Regions from separate parts of the Gemella haemolysans ATCC 10379 genome, predicted to be linked through region 1. Evidence: predicted binding sites of a transcription regulator. Region 1 holds the regulator's gene; each other region holds the start of a gene.

What was found. The regulator CtsR, encoded in region 1, represses protease genes until heat stress. The targets are predictions, from matches to a motif close to ATGGTCAATAAAGGTCAAACA.
Positions count from the first base shown of each region.
Region 2: the regulator CtsR is predicted to act here: its motif matches at 4,826-4,846, upstream of clpB (ATP-dependent chaperone ClpB).
Region 3: the regulator CtsR is predicted to act here: its motif matches at 4,345-4,365, upstream of clpP (ATP-dependent Clp endopeptidase proteolytic subunit ClpP).

Region 1 covers NZ_ACDZ02000011.1:76,673-83,711, forward strand. Annotated here, with positions in the region: gene GEMHA0001_RS04890 (dihydroorotate oxidase) at 1-905, shown strand, start outside; purine riboswitch at 1,006-1,107, shown strand; gene GEMHA0001_RS04895 (nucleobase:cation symporter-2 family protein) at 1,249-2,511, shown strand; gene GEMHA0001_RS04900 (CtsR family transcriptional regulator) at 2,726-3,247, shown strand; gene GEMHA0001_RS04905 (ATP-dependent Clp protease ATP-binding subunit) at 3,252-5,726, shown strand; gene radA (DNA repair protein RadA) at 5,729-7,039, shown strand, end outside.
Region 2 covers NZ_ACDZ02000014.1:389,696-396,734, forward strand. Annotated here, with positions in the region: gene GEMHA0001_RS07460 (alpha/beta hydrolase) at 46-738, shown strand; gene GEMHA0001_RS07465 (hypothetical protein) at 825-1,028, shown strand; gene GEMHA0001_RS07470 (GNAT family N-acetyltransferase) at 1,109-1,576, shown strand; gene GEMHA0001_RS07475 (nitroreductase family protein) at 1,670-2,431, shown strand; gene GEMHA0001_RS07480 (AIPR family protein) at 2,953-4,647, opposite strand; gene clpB (ATP-dependent chaperone ClpB) at 5,032-7,039, shown strand, end outside.
Region 3 covers NZ_ACDZ02000006.1:55,669-62,707, forward strand. Annotated here, with positions in the region: gene GEMHA0001_RS01920 (NYN domain-containing protein) at 1-40, opposite strand, end outside; gene GEMHA0001_RS01925 (GNAT family N-acetyltransferase) at 62-502, opposite strand; gene rlmB (23S rRNA (guanosine(2251)-2'-O)-methyltransferase RlmB) at 495-1,310, opposite strand; gene GEMHA0001_RS01935 (Mini-ribonuclease 3) at 1,294-1,725, opposite strand; gene cysS (cysteine--tRNA ligase) at 1,710-3,107, opposite strand; gene GEMHA0001_RS01945 (YitT family protein) at 3,357-4,235, shown strand; gene clpP (ATP-dependent Clp endopeptidase proteolytic subunit ClpP) at 4,402-5,049, shown strand; gene GEMHA0001_RS01955 (peptidoglycan bridge formation glycyltransferase FemA/FemB family protein) at 5,092-6,342, opposite strand; gene pssA (CDP-diacylglycerol--serine O-phosphatidyltransferase) at 6,663-7,039, opposite strand, start outside.

The DNA of each region.
Region 1 (7,039 bases):
AATTATCTAACCCATTAATGAACGCATCAGGAGTGCACTGTATGACGACTAAGGAACTAGATGAATTAGCAACTAGTGAAGCAGGTGCTTTTGTTACAAAAACTGCAACTCGTGATTATAGAGAAGGTAATCCTGAGCCTAGATATTATGATACTGCTTTAGGAAGTATAAATTCAATGGGGTTGCCAAATAATGGTTTAGATTACTATTTAGATTATGTTATTGAACGCCAAAGAGCAGGTGCAAAATTACAGTTTTTATCTGTAACAGGTATGAGTTATGATGAAAATATTGCTCTATTAAAAAAAATTCAAGAGAGTGAATATGAAGGTGTGACTGAATTTAATCTATCGTGCCCAAATGTACCAGGAAAGCCTCAGATTGCTTATGATTTTGAACTTACAGATAAATTATTGGCTGAGGTATTCACATTTTTTACAAAACCTATTGGGGTAAAACTACCTCCGTATTTCGATATTGCTCATTTTGATGAAATGGCTAAAATTCTTAATAAATATCCTCTTACATATGTGAATAGTGTAAATAGTGTAGGGAATGGTTTATATATTGATTTAGATAAAGAACAAGTAGTTATCAAACCTAAAGGTGGATTTGGTGGACTAGGAGGAGAATATATAAAACCAACTGCATTAGCTAATGTTCGTGCATTTAGGGAACGCTTGAATCCTAGTATAAAAATTATTGGAACTGGTGGAGTTATAAACGGTAAAGATATATTTGAACATATTCTATGTGGTGCTGATTTAGTGCAAGTGGGAACAACTCTTCATAAGGAAGGAGTTTCAGTTTTTGCTAGACTAACTAAAGAACTTCAAGAAGTGATGAAAGAAAAAGGGTACTCAAGTTTAGATGACTTTAGAGGTAAATTAAAGGTAATAGAATAAATAATTAGCATATATATAGTATAAATTTTAATTAATGATGAAAATGTAAAAGAAAAAATAGATAACACTTGAAAATCATTTTGAAAATTGTTATTATATATTGTACAGACAAAATATAGCACATATAAAGGCAAGAATATGGCTTGCAAGTTTCTACCATCAGACCGTAAATTTGATGACTATGGGCATTCTTATTATAATATTATTACTTTGAATTAATTTTTAAAGTAACTATTTGTAGTAGAATTTTAAATCGCCTATAAGTAATTATAGGTGATTTTTTGTATTTATATAGTTATATTTGTCAAAAAATAATATATAAATAACTAAGGAGAAAAGAATCTTGAAAACTTTTATTTTAAGTTTACAGCACGTACTAGCGATGTACGCAGGAGCGGTAATTGTACCGATAATTGTTGCTGGAGGTCTAGGTCTTTCAGCAGAGCAAACAACTTATTTAGTGTCAGTTGATATTTTTATGTGTGGTGTAGCAACATTTTTACAAGTATATAAAGGTAAATTTACAGGAATTGGGTTACCTGTTGTTCTTGGATGTACTTTCACAGCAGTTGCACCGATGATAGCTATAGGAAATAGCTCAGGATTACCAACTATGTATGGAGCGATTTTTGTTTCGGGGCTAGTGGTAGTTGTAATAGCACCATTTTTTGCTAAGGTGGCTAAGTTATTCCCACCAGTAGTTACAGGTAGTGTTGTAACAATTATAGGTATTACATTAGTACCAGTTGCGATGAATTATATTGCAGGTGGACAAGGATCGAAAGATTTTGGAAATCCAAAAAACATAGTATTGGCATGTATTACGCTTGCAATTATTTTAGTAATTTATAAATTCACTACTGGATTTATTCAATCAATAGCAATTTTATTAGGTTTAGTATCAGGAACTGTTATTGCTAGTTTTATGGGAATGGTAAGTTTAACAGAAGTTACACAAGCAGGTTGGTTCCAACATCCAACACCACTTAAGTTCGCTAGTTTCGAATTCAATATAAGTGCGATTTTAACATTTGTTATAGTTGGAATAGTTAGTATGATTGAATCAACTGGTGTATATTATGCCCTAGGAAATATCTGTAATCAAGAGGTTAAAGAACCAGATTTAAGAAGAGGATATTTAGCAGAAGGATTAGCGGTTATGATTGGATCATTAGTAAATGCCTTCCCATATACTACTTATTCTCAAAACGTAGGACTTGTACAAATTTCAGGTGTAAAAAGTAAAAAAGTAATGTATGTCATGGTACTGTTACTTCTAGTTTTTGGATCAATTCCAAAAATTGGAGCTTTAGCTACAATCGTACCTCAACCAGTACTAGGAGGAGCGATGATTAGTATGTTTGGTATGGTACTTGCATATGGTGTGAAAATGTTAGGAAATACTGATTTTGCTAAACAAGAAAATCTTATGATAATTGCTTGTTCTGTTGGTTTAGGATTAGGTGTAACAACAGTTCCTACAGCATTTGCTCAATTACCAAGCTTTATCCGTATGTTTACTGATAGTGGTATTGTTTTAGGTACAATTGTTGCGATTGTAATGAATCTGATTTTTAATAGAAAATCAAAACTAAAAAACAACTAACTAATAGAGATAAGTATTTTTAATCTAAATACTTTAATTAGAAAATAGAATTATAATGAATGACTCAGGAAGAATAGATTTTTTAAATCATGATTTTTGAGTCGTTCATTTTTATTTATATATGGCTAAAAATCAATGTTTTTTGTGTACAAAATATTGTAGATGTAGTATAATTTAATAAAGGTCAATTTTAGTCAATAAAGGAGGTGCTCTTATGAATAATAGTAATATGACTGATATACTTGAACAATATATTATTGGCTTATTTAATGAGGCGTCAGAAGATCATATAATTATAAAAAGAAGTAATGTTGCACAAAAATTTGACTGTGTACCATCTCAATTAAACTATGTAATAAAAACAAGATTTACACCAGAACACGGATTTATAATTGAGAGTAAGCGAGGTGGAGGTGGATTCATCAGAATCACCAAAATAACTCTTCACGCAAATAAAGACTACATTGATTATTTAATTGAGACAGTAGAGAATGAGATAGTTGAAATAGATGAGGCTATTAGATTAGCTAAAATACTATTGGATAAAGAGTATATTGATAAATTTGATTATAATCACTTTATAGATAGTATAGAGATTGTTACAGCGGTTCATAATCAATTTTTAGATTGTATTGATGAAAATAGTGCTGAAGAAATGATTAATCAAACCAAAGCAAATATTAAGGATCTAACAATAAGATTTTTAACAAATATAAAATATAATAAAAGGGGATGATGTTATGTATATAAGATTTAATGAAACGGCCCTTATGGTATTAACAACAGCAAAAGAAGAAGCAAATGATTTTGGAGTTAAAGCTGTAGGAACAGAACATTTATTATTAGCTATGTTGAGTATGCAAAATACAATATCTTGCAAGGTGCTTAACAGGCATGGTGTTTACTATGACGATTTTAGAAAAAGTGTAGTAGACTTTTATGAAGCAGAATTAGAAGGAACTGATTTTTATCGTAATGTTTTAATGAAAATAGATTATACAAATGGAGCAGTTAGAACGATAGAAAATAGTCAAAGATATGCTGATGACACTTCTAGTTTTGTTGTTACTAGTGAACACTTGTTATTATCTTTACTTGAAGAAGAGACTGGTACAGCTGTACGTTTATTAACTGATAAATTAGGAATAAATGTCGATGCTTTGGTTGATGAATTATTTGATTTAGTGAAAAAGAACCATGCATTGGTATCTAAATTGTATGAAGGATTTAAAAAAATTACTGAATCTGAGAATAGTTCCTCAAAAACTAAAACATTAAATTCTTTAGCGAAAGATTTAACTAGAGATGCATTTAATAATAAACTAGATCCTGTATTAGCACGTGATAAAGAAATTACTCGTATGATCGAAATTTTAAATAGACGTACTAAGAATAATCCTGTATTAATTGGAGAACCTGGAGTAGGGAAAACAGCGATAGTAGAAGGTTTAGCAGAAAGAATCGTTTCACAAAATGTTCCTAGTAATTTATTAGGAAAGAGAGTAATGGTATTAGACATGGGTACATTACTTGCAGGTACTAAGTATCGTGGTGAATTTGAAGAAAGATTAAAAAATATAATTGCAGAGATTGAAGATGCAGGAGATATTATTTTATTTATAGATGAAATTCATACGATTATTGGAGCTGGTGGTAGTGAAGGGAGTGCTGATGCATCAAATATTCTTAAACCTGCCTTATCTCGTGGTTTAATTCAATGTATCGGTGCTACAACAACTGAAGAATATAGAAAATATTTTGAAAAAGATGCAGCCTTAGAACGTCGTTTCCAACCAATTAAGGTTGAAGAACCAAGTACTGAAGATTCTATTAAAATTCTTGAAGGACTACGACATAAATATGAAGAACATCATGATGTAGAAATATTAGATGAAGCTATTTGCTCAGCTGTAAAATTAAGCACAACTTATATCACAGACAGATGTCTACCTGATAAAGCAATAGATCTAATAGATGAGGCATGTTCTAAAGTTAAACTAAGATATTATAAATCACCAGATAAATTAAAAGAGTATGAAGATGAGCTTACTCGATTAAACAAAGAAAAAGACAGAGCTGTTATTAACCAAGAATTCGAAATAGCAGCTAAAAAACGTGATGAAGTTAATAAGGTAATTAGTAAAATCGAAGAATTCAAAATTTCTTGGCAAGACAGCTTATCAAAAGATAAGATTAAGATTACTTCTGAACACATAGCTGAAGTTCTTGCAGCTTGGACAGGAGTTCCAGTTACAAAATTAACAGAATCTGAAAGTGAACGTCTACTAAAATTAGAAGAAATTTTACATAAGAGAGTTATAGGGCAGGATGAGGCTGTAGTTAGTCTTGCCAAAGCTGTTAGAAGAGCAAGAAGCGGATTTAAAGCACCAAATAGACCAATAGGAAGTTTTATTTTCCTAGGACCTACAGGTGTAGGGAAAACAGAACTTGCTAAAAGTTTATCAGAAGCTTTATTTAGCTCAGAAGATAATATGATCCGTATTGATATGAGTGAGTATATGGAGCCACATTCAATTAGTAGATTAGTTGGAGCGCCTCCAGGGTACGTAGGGTATGAAGAAGTAGGACAATTATCTGAACAGGTTCGTCAAAAACCATATTCAGTAGTTCTATTTGACGAAATTGAAAAAGCTCACCCATCAATCTTTAATATCCTTTTACAAGTACTAGATGATGGACGTTTAACTGATGCATCAGGACGCGTAATTGATTTTAAAAATACAATTATTATAATGACTTCAAATGTCGGAGTTAGTGAACTTAATGATCAAAAATTTGTAGGTTTTGGAGGTAGTGATTCTATTAAGAATGATTATAAGAATGTTCAAAACACTATGATGGAAGCATTGAAAAAACAATATCGTCCAGAATTCTTAAATAGGATTGATGATATAATCGTCTTCAAAACTCTTGAAAAAGAAGAGTTGGAAAAAATTTCTGAATTACTAATTGATGGTCTATCTAAGAGATTAGAAGATAGAAATATCACTATTAAACTTACTAAAAAAGCAATGGCTAAAATAGTTGAAGATGGTAGTATAAAAGAATACGGAGCTCGTCCATTAAAACGAAGTATTCAAAAAAATATTGAAGATTTATTAAGTGAAGAACTGTTACAAAATCCTGAATTAACAGGAACTATCAATATTGATTATAAAAAAGATAGTTTTGTTGTAAAGAAGACTAAGAGGTAGTTATGGCTAAGGTAAATGTTAAATACGAATGTAATGCCTGTGGTTACCAAAGTTTGAAATATATGGGGAGATGTCCAAATTGTAAAAAATGGGCATCTATGGAAGAAGTAGTCGAAGCAAAAAAAGCGACAAAACATACAGAATTTGAAGTTAAAACAAACGATACGGAGCGTGTAGAAGCTGGGAAACTAAAATCAGTTTCTACACAGGATGTACCGAGGACTCTAACGGACAGTAGTGAATTAAACAGGGTCTTAGGTGGAGGAGTTGTAGGCGGATCATTAGTACTTTTAGGAGGAGATCCAGGTATTGGAAAATCTACATTACTTCTACAGATTTCAGCATACTTAGCAAAAGAACACGATGTACTATATGTAACTGGGGAGGAGTCAGTAAGACAGGTTAAAATAAGAGCTGATAGATTAAAGAATAATACAGATGAACTTTTTGTTTATGCACAGACTGATCTTAATTTAATATATCAAGTGGTAAAAAAAGTAAAGCCTCAGTTTTTAGTAATTGATTCAATTCAGACAATTTATAATCCTAATATGGAAAATTCTCCAGGTAGTATTACTCAGGTTAGAGAATGTACTCAACAATTGATGAAAATTGCTAAGAGTTTAAATATAGCAATATTTATAGTTGGGCATGTTACTAAGGAAGGAACTATTGCGGGTCCACGTATGTTAGAACATATGGTAGATACAGTTCTGTATTTTGAAGGTGAAGGTCAACATAGTTATCGAATACTTAGAGCGGTTAAAAACCGTTTTGGTTCAACTAATGAAATTGGAATTTTCGAGATGAAACATAGTGGATTAGAAGATTTAGCTAACCCGTCTCAAATGTTCTTAGAAGAAAGAAGTAAAAATCTTGCTGGAGCGACTATAATTAGTACTATGGAAGGTAGTAGACCACTTCTTGTAGAAATACAATCATTAACTACACCAACAGCTTTTAATAATCCGCGAAGAATTTCGACTGGATTAGAATATAATAAGTTAATATTACTAATGGCTGTATTAGAGAAAAAAGCTGGTTATTTATTACAACAACAAGATGTTTATGTTAAAGTTTCTGGTGGAGTTAAGATTGATGATCCGGCAGTAGATTTAGGAGTAGTTATGGCAGTTGCTTCTAGTTTTAAAGATATAGCTGTAAACATGAATGATTGTTTCATTGGAGAAGTTGGCTTAACAGGAGAAGTTAGAAGAGTTAGCAGAATTGAACAAAGAATCAATGAAGCAAAAAAACACGGTTTTAAACGTGTAATTGTACCGGTAGGAAATATGAAGAATTCTGATTTTCCT
Region 2 (7,039 bases), on a different contig from region 1:
GTTATATATGAGAATATAAAATAATAAACATTATAGGAGAAATTAATGAAACAAAGAAAAGAGAATTTTGTAATAGATAATAAGATGTGTATTGGATATATAACTGATACTACAAAATACTTATTGATTCAACCTGTTGATGAACATGATATTGAAGTATTGGATAATGAAGTAGTAGAAATTCAAAAAAATACAGACAAACAATTCTCGCTTATTGCTTTTAAAATAGAGGATTGGAATAGTGAACTTTCTCCTTGGGAAGCACCTCCAGCATTTAGAAATAAATCTTTTGGTTCAGGTGCTACAGAAACTTTAGAATTTATTGAAAGTAGATTAATACCAACGGTTAAAGAAAAATATAATCTAGATAATGATATTAAATTTATACTAGGTGGGTATTCTTTGGCAGGTTTATTCAGTCTTTGGAGCGCATATAAGTCAGATATATTTTCTGGTATTGCTGCAGCTTCTCCGTCTGTTTGGTTTAATGGATGGGAAGAATTTATGAATAATAATACGCCATTAAGTAACACTATTTATCTAAGTTTAGGTTATACTGAAGAGAAAACGAAAAACAAAGTAATGTCAAAAGTAGGAGATAATATTAGAAAACTGGAAGAACTATTAAAAAATGATAAGATAAATACAATATTAGAGTGGAATAAAGGTGGTCATTTTAGCGATTCAGATTTACGTGTAGCTAAAGCATTTGTATGGTGTATTGAAAATTTGTGTTAGAATTACTTTGAGTTTTGAGTAGATTAAAGTGTAACTTGAGTATAGCAGTAAAATTCCAACATATAAATATATTAGTTTAAAAATTTATGAATAAGAAGGTCAGTGTTATGACAGAAAAAGAGAAAAATAAAGGTAAAAAACTTAGTGAGATAATTTTTGGAGATAAATATAAACCAACTGATATTGAAAATCTTTCAGATAAGGAATTACGAGCAACAAGATTTGTTGATGGTTGGACTGAAGAAGAGGTAGAGAGAATTATAAAAGAATGGGAAAAAAGAGGATTATAATTATCTAAAAAAAATGTATTTTTTTGTTCAAGTTTCGAATAGTGTTATAGTTGGTGAATAGAGAATTGAGGGAATAATAAATGAGTATTACATTAGTAAAAGCAACAGAATCCGATATGATAGAAATATGGGAAATGCAAGTAAAGGCATTTGAGAGTTTATTAGAAAAATATCAGGATTATGATATGAGCCCAGCGACAGAAAGTTATGAGAATATTTTGAATAAATATAAACAACCTTGGACTAGTTACTATTTTATTGTTAGAAATAATGAAAAAGTTGGAGCGGTTAGAGTAATGGATAGAAAAGATGGAAGTAGGAAACGTATAGCTCCTATTTGGATTATGCCTACATATAGAAATCAAGGACTTGCTCAACTTGCTATGAGAGAAGTGGAAAAAATATATGGTTCACATCATTGGCAATTAGATACAATATTACAAGAACAAGGTAATATTTATTTATATGAGAAGTTGGGTTATAAGAGAACAGGTGAGATAGAGAATATTAAAGATGGAATGGATATAGTGTATCTAATAAAAGATTAAAAATCTTGTATCTTATCAACCTATTTCCTTTCATTCTATTCTTTTTCACGTTATAATTAAGTTACTATTACTAGAAAATTTCGGAGGTAACATATGAATGAAGTAATTAGAACGATGCTAGATCATCGTACGACTCGTAGTTTTGTAAAAGGAAAAGAACTACCTAAAGAACATCTTGAGCAAATCATCGCTAGTTCTAAACAAGGATCTAGCTGGATGAATGGTCAACACTATAGTATTATCGTAACAACAGGTGAAACTAAACAACAAATTGCTGATTTAATCCGTGAAAAATCACCTGGTAATGCGGTTCATATCGAAAATTCTGTGGCGCTTTTACTGTATTGCTTAGATTATACTAATATTAAATTATCATTTGATATTGAAGGTGGAGAGTTTGATATTTCTAATCAATACGAGCCTTTACTTATCGGTACTTTAGATGTTGGTATAGCGATGCAAAATGCCGCTTTAGCTGCTGAGTCTTTAGGATATGGAATCGTGTATTGTGGTGGTTTAAGATATTTTGGCGATAGTATTTCAGAATTATTGAATATTCCTGAGACTGCTTTATTTGTATGTGGTTTAAGTATTGGAGTTATAGATGAAGAGTTATCAACAGAAAAAGTTAAACCTAGATTACCAGAAGCAGCTAATGTAGGATATAATGAATTCCCTAAATCAAATGTAGAAGTATTAAAAGAATACCGTCAAACAATGGTAGACTTTGCTGAAGGACGTGAGACAAAAACATGGACTAAAAAATTCGCTGACTTCTATGCACAACCTTCAGGAATAGAAAAAGTAACGAAAGAACTATTAGAGAAAAATGGTTTTGTGAGTGAGAAGGAATAATAAATAAAGTAATCACCACATGTATATTTTAATAATATATATGTGGTGTATTAAAGTGAAAAAATATAAATCAGAGATAATGTTATAAAGGAATTTTCATTTTAAACAAAAATAAATATAGCTGTTATTTATTGCAAACTATATTTTTTATAGAACTAAAATTTTGTGAAGTGTAAAATTAATATTCTATAAAAGATTAATTTTGGCCATTATTAAATTAAAGGGGTTATCACAAAAAATGGGGGAGAATTATAAGAATTTGAAGGTATTATATATAGAGTTAAGGATTAAGTATAGCTATAATTCTATTTCTGTAAGTAGATTTCAAGGTATTATTTGTCAATGTGAAGCATTTCTTCATGACAAATAATACCTTGAAATTTCAAAAAATTTTAGTGATTTAAATGGAATTGAGCTTTTATAAACGAGTATATTTTGATTAGTATAAAAAATCTATAGAGTTTTATTATCTTGCTCACTTAACAAACAGTAGGAAGTATTGTGTTTCGGATTAAAGTAAATTAATTTAAATTAAATAATGAATATATATCTTCAATAAATATTTTACTTTTGGCAATGCTACTATTTCCTCCGAGAGCTTTATACTTATTATATATTTTGTTTGCAACTTGAATTATTATATTTTCTGTAATTTTATTTAAATCAAATTCTTTTAAATCAAGAAAACTTAGTTCTTTCTTTTTTAACTCATCAGCAACAACTGCATATATAACATAAAATAGTATATCATTAACTTCTGTATTTTTCATATGTGTACACTTTTTTAAAGTATTCTGTACATATCTCCCTATTCGTGCTGCCTTATAATACACTTCTAAGTCCAAGTTTTTTTCGTACAAGTCTTTATATGTGCCCTCGTCTGTCAATAAAGTTGAAGGTCTTGCTCTTGCGAAGTCAGGTTTTCTTAAAATTAGAGAAATTAAGCATTGAGCAAGAAAAGAGACGCTGATTATATCTACTGCTTTTTTCTTTTGATTTTTATAGTAATTCTTTCTTCTGTCGTAATATAGGCCTCTATTTTTAAAATACATTTCAATCTGTAAATGTATTGTATCCGTTACTCTTAAAGATGACTTAGGTATACTTGTTTGATTATTTGTAGAAAAAATTATATTATCTCTAGATTCTTCACTTTCAGGTTTTATTACTCTTACTAAAATGGTTCTAGTATCTTTATCACACTTCTGTGATCTTTCAGAAAAATAGTTGTATATTTCTCTTGATGTTTGCAATCCGTTAACTATTTGAGGATTAACAACTTGTAATGACTTATTTGTAATTAATTTAATATCTGTAGAAAGAATTGTTACCCCGTTATTTAACCACCAAAAATCTTCTTTTCCTTTTCCTTCTAAAGTATCAGCAATACTTGAATTTACACTATTATGTCCTTGATAATCTCTAACATTCGATTCGAAAAATGATTTTCGTAAAAATAGATTATCATCTGTAATAAATTTAAAATATGTTCCTAGTTTAACTAGACTAATGTATTCATTTTCACTTCGTGATATTGGTTGGTCTAACAATTCTAAATTTACTCTTATTTCGCTATCTGTATTATACATATCCATTAATTGATCTGCATTAATAAATAACACGTGGACTTCTGATGATGGATAATAACGCTTGACTAATTCCTTTAATTCATTTGCTTGCATCTCAACGTTTTGATGAACCTGTGTTCCTAATGTAATATAATAATAGTAAAATCTTATTTTTACTTGACTTCTAATTAATTTAGCTATTGCGTCCCTAAAAAGACCAAACACTTCAATGGTTAATTCATTATATCTTTTTGAATAATTATTCAATTTATTTGACATATTTAGAAGATTATTTGATACATTCTTCCAATTTGTTATAGTTTGTTCATTAAAGGAGGTTGTATTTTTAGACTGTAAAATAAAAAAATCTAAGTATGATCCTTTCGTAGCATTCAGTCCTTCTATTTGATCGATAGTAACTAATTCACTATTTAAGAAAACGTATAAATTATCACAACCGCCATCATTTCCTCCACCAGTATTACCATTATCAATCTCTTCATCACTAAGATTGAAATCTTTTAGTACTTGTGAAGCTGCAAAATGTTCAAAGTAATTATTGACATCTTTGTATCCATTGCTTTCATTAAATTCTTGATTAATACATTCTTTTAGTAATATTTGATTATTCGTTAATTGAGTTCCCATTTTTAAATCCTCCGATATTCTTTTTTATATTTATTATATTTCCAAATAACTTATTTTTAGAGAGTTACTATATTATTTAATTTTATAATTTATTTAAGTCACATTCATATAAAATTATATACTAAAATATCTACTGTTATCAAATAAAAAGTGTATTTTTATTTTTTTCAAAAAAACTATTGTCAAAAAAGGTCAAACATGTTATAATTTATTTAAGGTCAAAGAAGGTCAAAAAGATAAAAGTTAAATATATTCCATAAAACCTTTTAGTTTGTTAAATATTTAGGTGTATCTTATGAGATCAGTATCTTTATTATAATAGAGATACTGGTTAACGAATAAAAGTACCTTTTGATCTAATAATTTAATCAAAGGAGATTTACAATGGATATTAATAGTTTTACAAATAGTGTGAAAGAAATCTTAGCGAAATCTTCCGAATTTGCAACTGAGAAAAAAAGTCAAAGTATTACGAGTGAGATGTTCTTAAAAGCGGCTCTTACTGGTAGTAATTTATATAGTGATATATTAGGAAGAGTAAATGTTGATAAGGTGAATTTAACTCATGAGTTAGATAATGAGATTGCGAAGGTAAATAGTGTAGAAGGAGATAATATCAACTACGCTAGTTATTTAAGCAATGATTTGAATGCTTTATTAATAGAAGCTAATAAATATAAAGAGAAATATGAAGATAAATTTATTTCGTGTGAACATATTGTTCTTGCGAGTTATTTAAAAAATAGTATAGTAAAAAAATATATCGATAAGGTGACTACATTAAAAGATTTAGTAGCTGTTATCGATAATATCAGAGGAGGTAAAAAAGTTATGAACGAAAATCCAGAAAACAACTACGAAGTTTTAGAGAAATATGGTCGTGATCTTGTAGAAGCTGCACGCAGTGGTAAAATTGATCCTGTAATAGGACGTGATGAAGAAATAAGAAATGTAATTAGAATTTTATCAAGAAAAACAAAAAATAATCCAGTGTTGATAGGGGAACCTGGGGTAGGTAAAACTGCGATTGTTGAGGCACTGGCTCAACGTATTGTACGCGGTGATGTACCTGAAAGTCTTAAAGACAAAACTGTATTCGAACTTGACCTTACTAGTTTAGTCGCAGGAGCTAAATATCGTGGTGAGTTCGAAGAACGACTAAAAGCTGTATTAAAAGAAGTTAAAGAAAAAGATGGAAAAATCATTCTATTCATCGATGAAATTCATATGCTTGTTGGTGCTGGTAAAACAGATGGAGCAATGGATGCTGGTAACATCTTAAAACCAATGCTTGCTCGTGGTGAACTACACTGTATCGGTGCTACAACTCTTAATGAATATCGCCAATATATCGAAAAAGACTCTGCATTAGAACGTCGTTTCCAAAAAGTTCTTGTTAATGAGCCTACTGTAGAAGATACAATTTCAATTTTACGTGGTCTTAAAGAAAGATTCGAAGTTTATCACGGTGTGAAAATCTCTGACCGTGCGATTGTAGAAGCTGCGGAATTATCTAATAGATATATTACTGATAGATTCTTACCGGACAAAGCTATCGATTTAATCGACCAAGCTTGTGCAACTATTAAAACTGAGAACTCTTCTAACCCAGCTGAATTAGATACAATTAATCGTAAAGTTATGCAACTTGAGATAGAAGAAAAAGCCTTAAGTGGTGAAGATGATGATGTGTCTAAAAGACGTTTAGAAAACTTAAAAGAAGAGTTGGCTAATCTAAAAGAAGAACAAAATAAACTTCAATTACAAGTTGATAGTGAAAAAGAAAAATTATCAGCTGTTAAAAATCTACGTGAAAAAATCGACAGAGTTAAATTAGAATTAGAACAAGCTCAAAATAGCTATGATTTAGAAAAAGCATCTGAGCTACAATATTCTACTTTACCAAAATTAACTCAAGAGTTAGAAGAATTAGAAGAAAAATCTAAACACGAAGAATATAAACTTCTAAAACAAGAAGTTACTGAAGATGAGATTGGATTTATCGTAAGTCAAATGACTGGTATTCCAGTAACTCGTCTAGTAGAAACTGAAAAAGAAAAATTATTACATCTAGCTGATACTATTCATGAAAAAGTAATAGGTCAAGATGAAGCTGTAGAGAGTGTAACTAACGCAATCTTACGTTCTCGTGCTGGTATCGCAGATCCTAACAGACCGATTGGTAGCTTCCTATTCTTAGGTCCTACTGGGGTAGGTAAAACTGAGCTTGCTAAAGCACTAGCTCTTAACTTGTTCGATGATGAACGTAACATCGTGCGTATTGACATGAGTGAATACATGGAAAAACACTCAGTTAGCCGTTTAATCGGAGCCCCTCCAGGATACATCGGATATGAAGAAGGTGGTCAACTTACTGAGAGTGTAAGACGTA
Region 3 (7,039 bases), on a different contig from region 1:
GTAGATTATAACCATCAATAAATAAATATTGTTTTTTCATAAAAAAGCCTCCTTTGTAAGTTTAATTAATTACTTTCCTCATATCAACATGCTCAATACCCGCATCTAAATATATTTTATTATTAACTCGGTTGTAACCTAATGATTCATAGAATTTTTCGGCTTGAATTTGAGCACTCAATTCTATAATTACTTCTCTTTTTAAAATGTTTTTTGCAATAGTTTCGCAGCCAACGATAAGCTTACGACCGATACCTTTTCCACGATATTCTTTATCAATAACAACGCGTCCGATGTGAATAACATCTTTATCCATATCGATAAGACGTGCGACTCCAATAAGATTATCGTCATGAAAATATCCAATATGAACTGTATTATCACTATAATCTTTGTCATCTAATTCTAGTTCAATAGGAACATTTTGTTCTTTAACAAATACTTCAATACGCAGAGCAAAACCAAGTTCTAATTCTTCTTTATTCTTTAAAATTTTAATCATTAGACTTAATTCTTTCGTACATTATTATACCAGCTGCTACAGAAGCGTTTAAGCTTTGGATTTTCCCTAACATTGGTAGGTGATATAAGAAATCACATTCGTTAGTAACAACTTTACTCATACCTTCACCTTCGTTACCGATTACGATAGCTAAAGGTACATCTTTTGCAATTTTTGTATAATCTTCAGAACGTTCTGCTAGTGTAGTTCCAGCAATCCAGAACCCTTTTTCTTTTAGTTTTTTAATAGCATCAGTTAGGTTTGATACGCGAATAACGGGCATATGTTCAATCGCTCCTGCAGATGCTTTAACTGCAGTTTGGCTAACCACAGCAGCACGACGTTTAGGGATTATTATAGCTTTAACACCACTAGCCTCAGCAGTTCTAATTATCGCTCCAAGATTATGTGGATCTTCAATATGATCTAAAATTAGTAGGGTAGTATCCTTATTAATTTCTAGGTTATTTACTACTTCATCAAGTTCAAAGTAAGAGTATGGTGCAACATAAGCGATAACCCCTTGGTGACGTTCAGTAGTAGAATTATCTAGTTTACGTTTTGGAACTTCTTGACAAATGATTTTTTTCTCATTAGCAATAGCAAAAATAGATTTTAATCTTCCTTTTTCAATACCTTCTTGGAACAAAATTTTATTAATTTCGCGTCCTGATTTAATAGCTTCAAGTATAGCGTTACGACCAGCAATTACTTCTTTATCTAAATCCACCTCAGGAGTTTGGACTTGAGGTTTTTGTTCTTTGTTTTTTAGTCTTAATTCTTTATAGTGTTTATTGTTTTTCTTCATATAGTCTAATTATGTAGTTAAACATTTCCTCCAATCTTTCAAAGTTTTTTTCTAAATATAAATAACCGAATACTGCTTCTAAACCTGTAGCAAGTTTATATTCCATAATACTTGCGTTCTTTGCTTTAGAGTTGTTTTTTTGATTTTTTGCACGGTTATAAATTTTTTCTTCTTGTTCTGTTAATATACTATTATTTAGTATGTTTTCCATAAAACTTGCTTGTGCTCTTGCTGATACGATTGTAGATACTGTTTTATGAAGATCATTTATTTTTCCTAAGTGATTTTTCATAACGTATTCTCTACTCATAATATCATAGATGCTGTCTCCGATATAGGCAAGGGTTAGTGCTTGCATTTGATTAGGGTTAGCGAAGTTTTTTTCAGTAAATTTAAAAATTATATTTTTTTCCATCGTACACCTTGTTTAGTATCTTCTAAGATAATTCCTTGTTCTTTTAAGTCATCACGTATTTTATCAGCTAAGGCGAAATCACGATTTTTACGAGCTTCTTCACGTTCAGATATTAAACTTTCGATGTGTTCACTATCAAGTGTATTATCTTCTTTTACGCTTATTCCAAGAATAGAACTATAAGTTTCAAATGCAGCGTTGATTAGCTCTAGAGTTTCTTTGTTTACAGCTTCTTTTGCTGTGTATGAATTAGATATTCTCACAATTTCATACCATGAAGAAAGTGCATTTGCTGTGTTGAAATCATCTTGCATATATTCTTCAAATTTGTTTAACTCTTCTGTAACTAATGCTACAACATCTGTATCTAGTTTTTCATCAGACATATCATTATTTAATCTGAATTGTAAGTTTTGATAAGAAGTTTTAATTTTTTCAAAGTTTGTTTTTGCAAGTTCAATATTTTCTAATGTATAGTTAATTGGAGTTCTGTAGTGAACTGTTAGCATGAATAAGCGCAGCACCATTGGATCTATTTCTGCAATAATATCTTTTACTAAGCGAAAATTACCTAAACTTTTACTCATTTTAACATTATCAATATTAATAAATGCATTATGCATCCAATAGTTGCTGAACGGTACATGATTGTGACATTCAGATTGTGCTATTTCATTCTCATGGTGAGGGAATGTTAAGTCTTGTCCACCAGCGTGGATGTCGATTGTATCACCTAGAGTTTCTTTTGCCATTACAGAACATTCAATATGCCAACCAGGGCGACCTTCTCCAAATGGACTATCCCATTTAACTTCTCCAGGTTTAGCTTTTTTCCATAATGCGAAATCTAGAGGATCTTCTTTATGTTCACCAACTTCAATACGAGCACCACTAATTAGATCATCGATAGATTGTTTACTTAATTTTCCGTAGTCTTCTTTTTTACGTGTTCTGAAATAAACATCACCCTTAGCTTCGTATGCAAATCCTTCTTCAACAAGTTTTGCAATGAAGTTAATTATTTCTTGCATGTATTCAGTAACTCTAGGGTTTTTAGTTGCTCTCTTACATCCAAGTGCATCATAGTCTTTAAAGAAAGCTGTGATGTATTTTTCAGTTAGTTCACTTGTAGAAATTCCTTCTTCATTACTAGCCTTAATAATTTTATCATCAACGTCTGTAAAGTTAGAGATGAAATCTACTTCATATCCACTGTGTTCTAAATATTTGCGAACTACGTCAAAAACTATTATCGGACGTGCATTTCCAATATGTATATAGTTATATACAGTAGGTCCACAAACGTACATTCTTACTTTGTTTTCTTCAATTGTTTTTAAAATTTCTTTTTGTTTTGTCAATGTATTATAGAGTTTAATCATAAATAGCTCCTTTTAAAAGGGAGATTCATAAATTAAAAATTAATTATCTTATAAATTAACTAATGAATGATTCCCAAATTTCTTCTATATCATAATAACTAAAAAAGTCTATTATTTAAATTTTAACACAAAATGCCTATAAAATGAATTATTTCTTGATGTTTTATAAAAGATAATCAATTTTTATTTGTTTTAAATTTATATTTGTATTAAAATATATACAGGATAAAAATAAAGGATAAGGAAATCATGAAATTATCAGATACGATATATAAGACTGAGCAACATAAACAATCAAAAAATGTCTTTCTAATAATTATTGGAACGATATTATTCTCTATTTATGCTGGATTACTAATACCTGTAAATAATATAGGGGCAGGTGGGGCATTAGGATTAAGTTTGGTAATAAATAAACTTACAGGGATAAAAATAGGTACTGTACAATTTATTTTAAATGTTCCATTGTTTTATATAGGATATAGGTATATAAGCCGTAAGTTTGTAATTCTTACGGGAATTGTGATAAGTATATCATCTTTTTTAATAAATAATTTACCAAAAGTTATAACACCAGTAGATTTAGGAGATTCTCTTGTTGCAGCAATTTTTTGTGGGATTATTTCAGGTCTTGCGATGTGTTGTCTATTAGTTGCGGGTGCTTCTACTGGGGGAACTGATATTACAGGTAAATTTATTTCTAAAAAAATGGATTTTAATTTACCAACTGTATTTCTTATACAGGATATTACAGTTTATATAATAGTATGGATATTTTTTGATATAAAATATGTAATGTATGCTTTGGTTATGAGTTTTGTACGTAATCAGACGATGAAAGGTGTTCAGAAATTCTTCTCAGCTTATATTCAATGTACAATTATTTGTAGTAATCCTGAAAGAATGGTTGAAGTTATAAATAATACTTTACATAGAGGATCAACAATTATGGACGTAGAAGGTGGATATTCACACGAGAAAAAACGAATGATTATTGTAGTTATTCAGCAGAATGAAATGCATCAATTACGTAAGTTAGTAGCGAAAAATTGTCCTGAAGCATTTATTACTGTAAGTGCGGTAAATACGATAGTAGGGAACTTTAAAGAACATTCTTATAGACTATAAAATTTATATAAAATCGGCTTAGAATTATTATTTTAAGTCGATTTTTTAATTTGTATTTGAGTGTTATTATACTTGATATGCAGAATACTTAGAAAGGGAAAAAAGTTGCTAATTGACCATTTTTGATATATAATATCTAGTGAAAAGAAAATTAGGAGGTAAGAAAATGAATTTAATTCCTACAGTAATAGAGCAAACTTCTCAAGGGGAAAGAGCATACGATATTTATTCAAGATTATTAAAAGACAGAATCATCATTCTTGGTTCAGATGTAAATGATCAAGTAGCAAATTCAATAACTAGTCAACTTTTATTTTTAGAAGCACAAGATAGTGAAAAAGATATTTATTTCTATATTAATTCACCAGGTGGAAGTGTAACAGCTGGTTTTGCAATTTATGATACAATGCAACACATTAAATGTGATGTTGTTACTATTTGTATGGGTATGGCAGCTAGTATGGGTGCATTTTTACTTGCAGCTGGGACTATCGGTAAACGATACGCTCTTCCAAATGCAGAAGTAATGATTCACCAACCATTAGGTGGTGCACAAGGTCAAGCAACAGAAATAGAAATAGCAGCTAGACATATTCTAAGAACAAGAGAAAAATTAAACAAAATCTTAGCAGATAGAACTGGTCAAACTATTAAAACTATTGAACGTGATACAGAACGTGATAATTATCTAACAGCAGAAGAAGCGTGTGAGTATGGATTAGTAGATAAAGTAATGTATCCAGAAAATAACAAACCACAGAAAAAAGAAAAACCAAAAAAAGCTACTAAAAAAGCTGCTAAAAAGTCAGAATAAATAAGAAAAAGGAATTGAGCTAAAAACTCAATTCCTTTTTTATTATATTTTCCAAACTTTACCAATAGCATTTCTAATTTCGTAATTATCCATAAAGTACTCAATATTCCCATTGAAGTTACGTTTAAACTGAAGAACACCGTAATCAGTAGCATCTTCAGAATGGAAATCTTTTGAAGTACCAAAGAAGTTGAAATATTTGAAGTTATTGTTAATTGCGTATTTCATCATATGGAATAAGATAGCATATGGTCCTTCATAACGGTGGAATTTTCTCATTGCACCACTTGTGAAGTAAATTAAATCTTGACCAGATTCTATAAAAGTAGCACATGAAAGGTTAATAACATTCCCATTTTCAGCTTTAAGTTCTTTTATTTTATCAATTTTTTTATACCATATTGCAATGTTTTCATCAAATTCTTTTAGACGGTTAGTTGCTTTTTTAGCATTCACTTTTCCTTGTTCTAATTTTTCTTTTAAATCGTCTCGCTCTTTTTCAAGATTTGCAATTGTGTTAGTTGTAGTTTCAACGAATTGATCACAATCAATATATGAAACAAGGTAGTGAGCTTTATCTCCTATATTATTTTTTAATGATTTGAAATAAGTATTATCTCGGATTTCAAAATCAATTCTATCTTCAGTATCACGATTTATTTTATCGAAGATTTTAGCATCTTCTTCATTGAATATGTCTATTTCGCGAACCTGAACCCCTTCCTTCATCGTTCTGTTAATAGTATAACGAGCGATTTGTGAAATATTTTTTAACAAATTACTTTCATTAATATTTTCGTCTAGTGGTTTAGAGAAAACACAACGAGAAGCTAGTGTAGGATTAGTAAATAAATCTTCATTCATAGCATGATAATTTAAGTCATTTAAAATTCTATTTGTTCTAACTGCATCTTCGTTTTCTTCTACAAATTCAACATCATTATAGATTTTTTCATTTACAAATGGATTTACACGTACAGATAATACTCTTAGATTTTTTGCATAGTGTTTTTTTAATTGATCAAAGTAAAAACTAACTAATTCAGAATTTGAGTAGTCCATAATTGGTCCGTATTGAGCAGTTACTTTGTAAAAGTATTTTTTATATTGGAAATAAATGAAAATACCGTATGCTAGTATTTTATTATTTTCTTTTACGGCTAAAATTTCAGTTTTTAAGTTGTTATTATTGGCCATAATATTATATTCTGCTGATTGCGAGAAATAATATCTGTGGTTATTTTCTTTTTGAAATTGTTGAAGTTCTTCACTACTAATTTCAGTAAATATCATTTTGAAATCTCCTTTTTAGTTTGTTACTATTCAAAATTACTTATAAAATTATATAACAAAAATTAAAAAAAAAAGTAATATACTAATTTATAACGATATAATTAAGTAAAGTAACTATATGGTGTTAGATGTTTAGAAGAGAATATACATTAAAAATTAACTTCATAAGATTCGTTATAATGCTTTCCTTTCTCGTAATGCAGCATTGGAGAGGGAAGATTAAAGGAGAAGTGTACTGTTTAGATTTAATATAAAGAAATAATATTAAATTATATTGCTAAAAAATAAAAAATGTCCAGATTACTATCTGAACAATTTTTCTATATTTTTTTGATTTTTATATTACTTACCATTAGATAAGAGCATAACACTAATAGTATTAGTATTGCAATACTTGGTAATTTTATCGGAGCAAGTACTGCAAGGACTGTTCCGCATGTTGTAATAGGAACACCTTGATAATATCCATTTTTCATTTTTGTTACATTAAATCTTGCTAAACGATAAGCCCCACAGCATACGTAAATTCCACAAAGAATAGCGACAATTACCATTAATAGAGTTGATGGCTTATCATTTGTAATAAAGATTTCAAAAACAAGCATAGCAGGTGCTACTCCAAAACTTACTACGTCACATAATGAATCTAAGTCGTGACCAATTTCAGAAACAACACCAAGTTTTCTTGCAACGATAC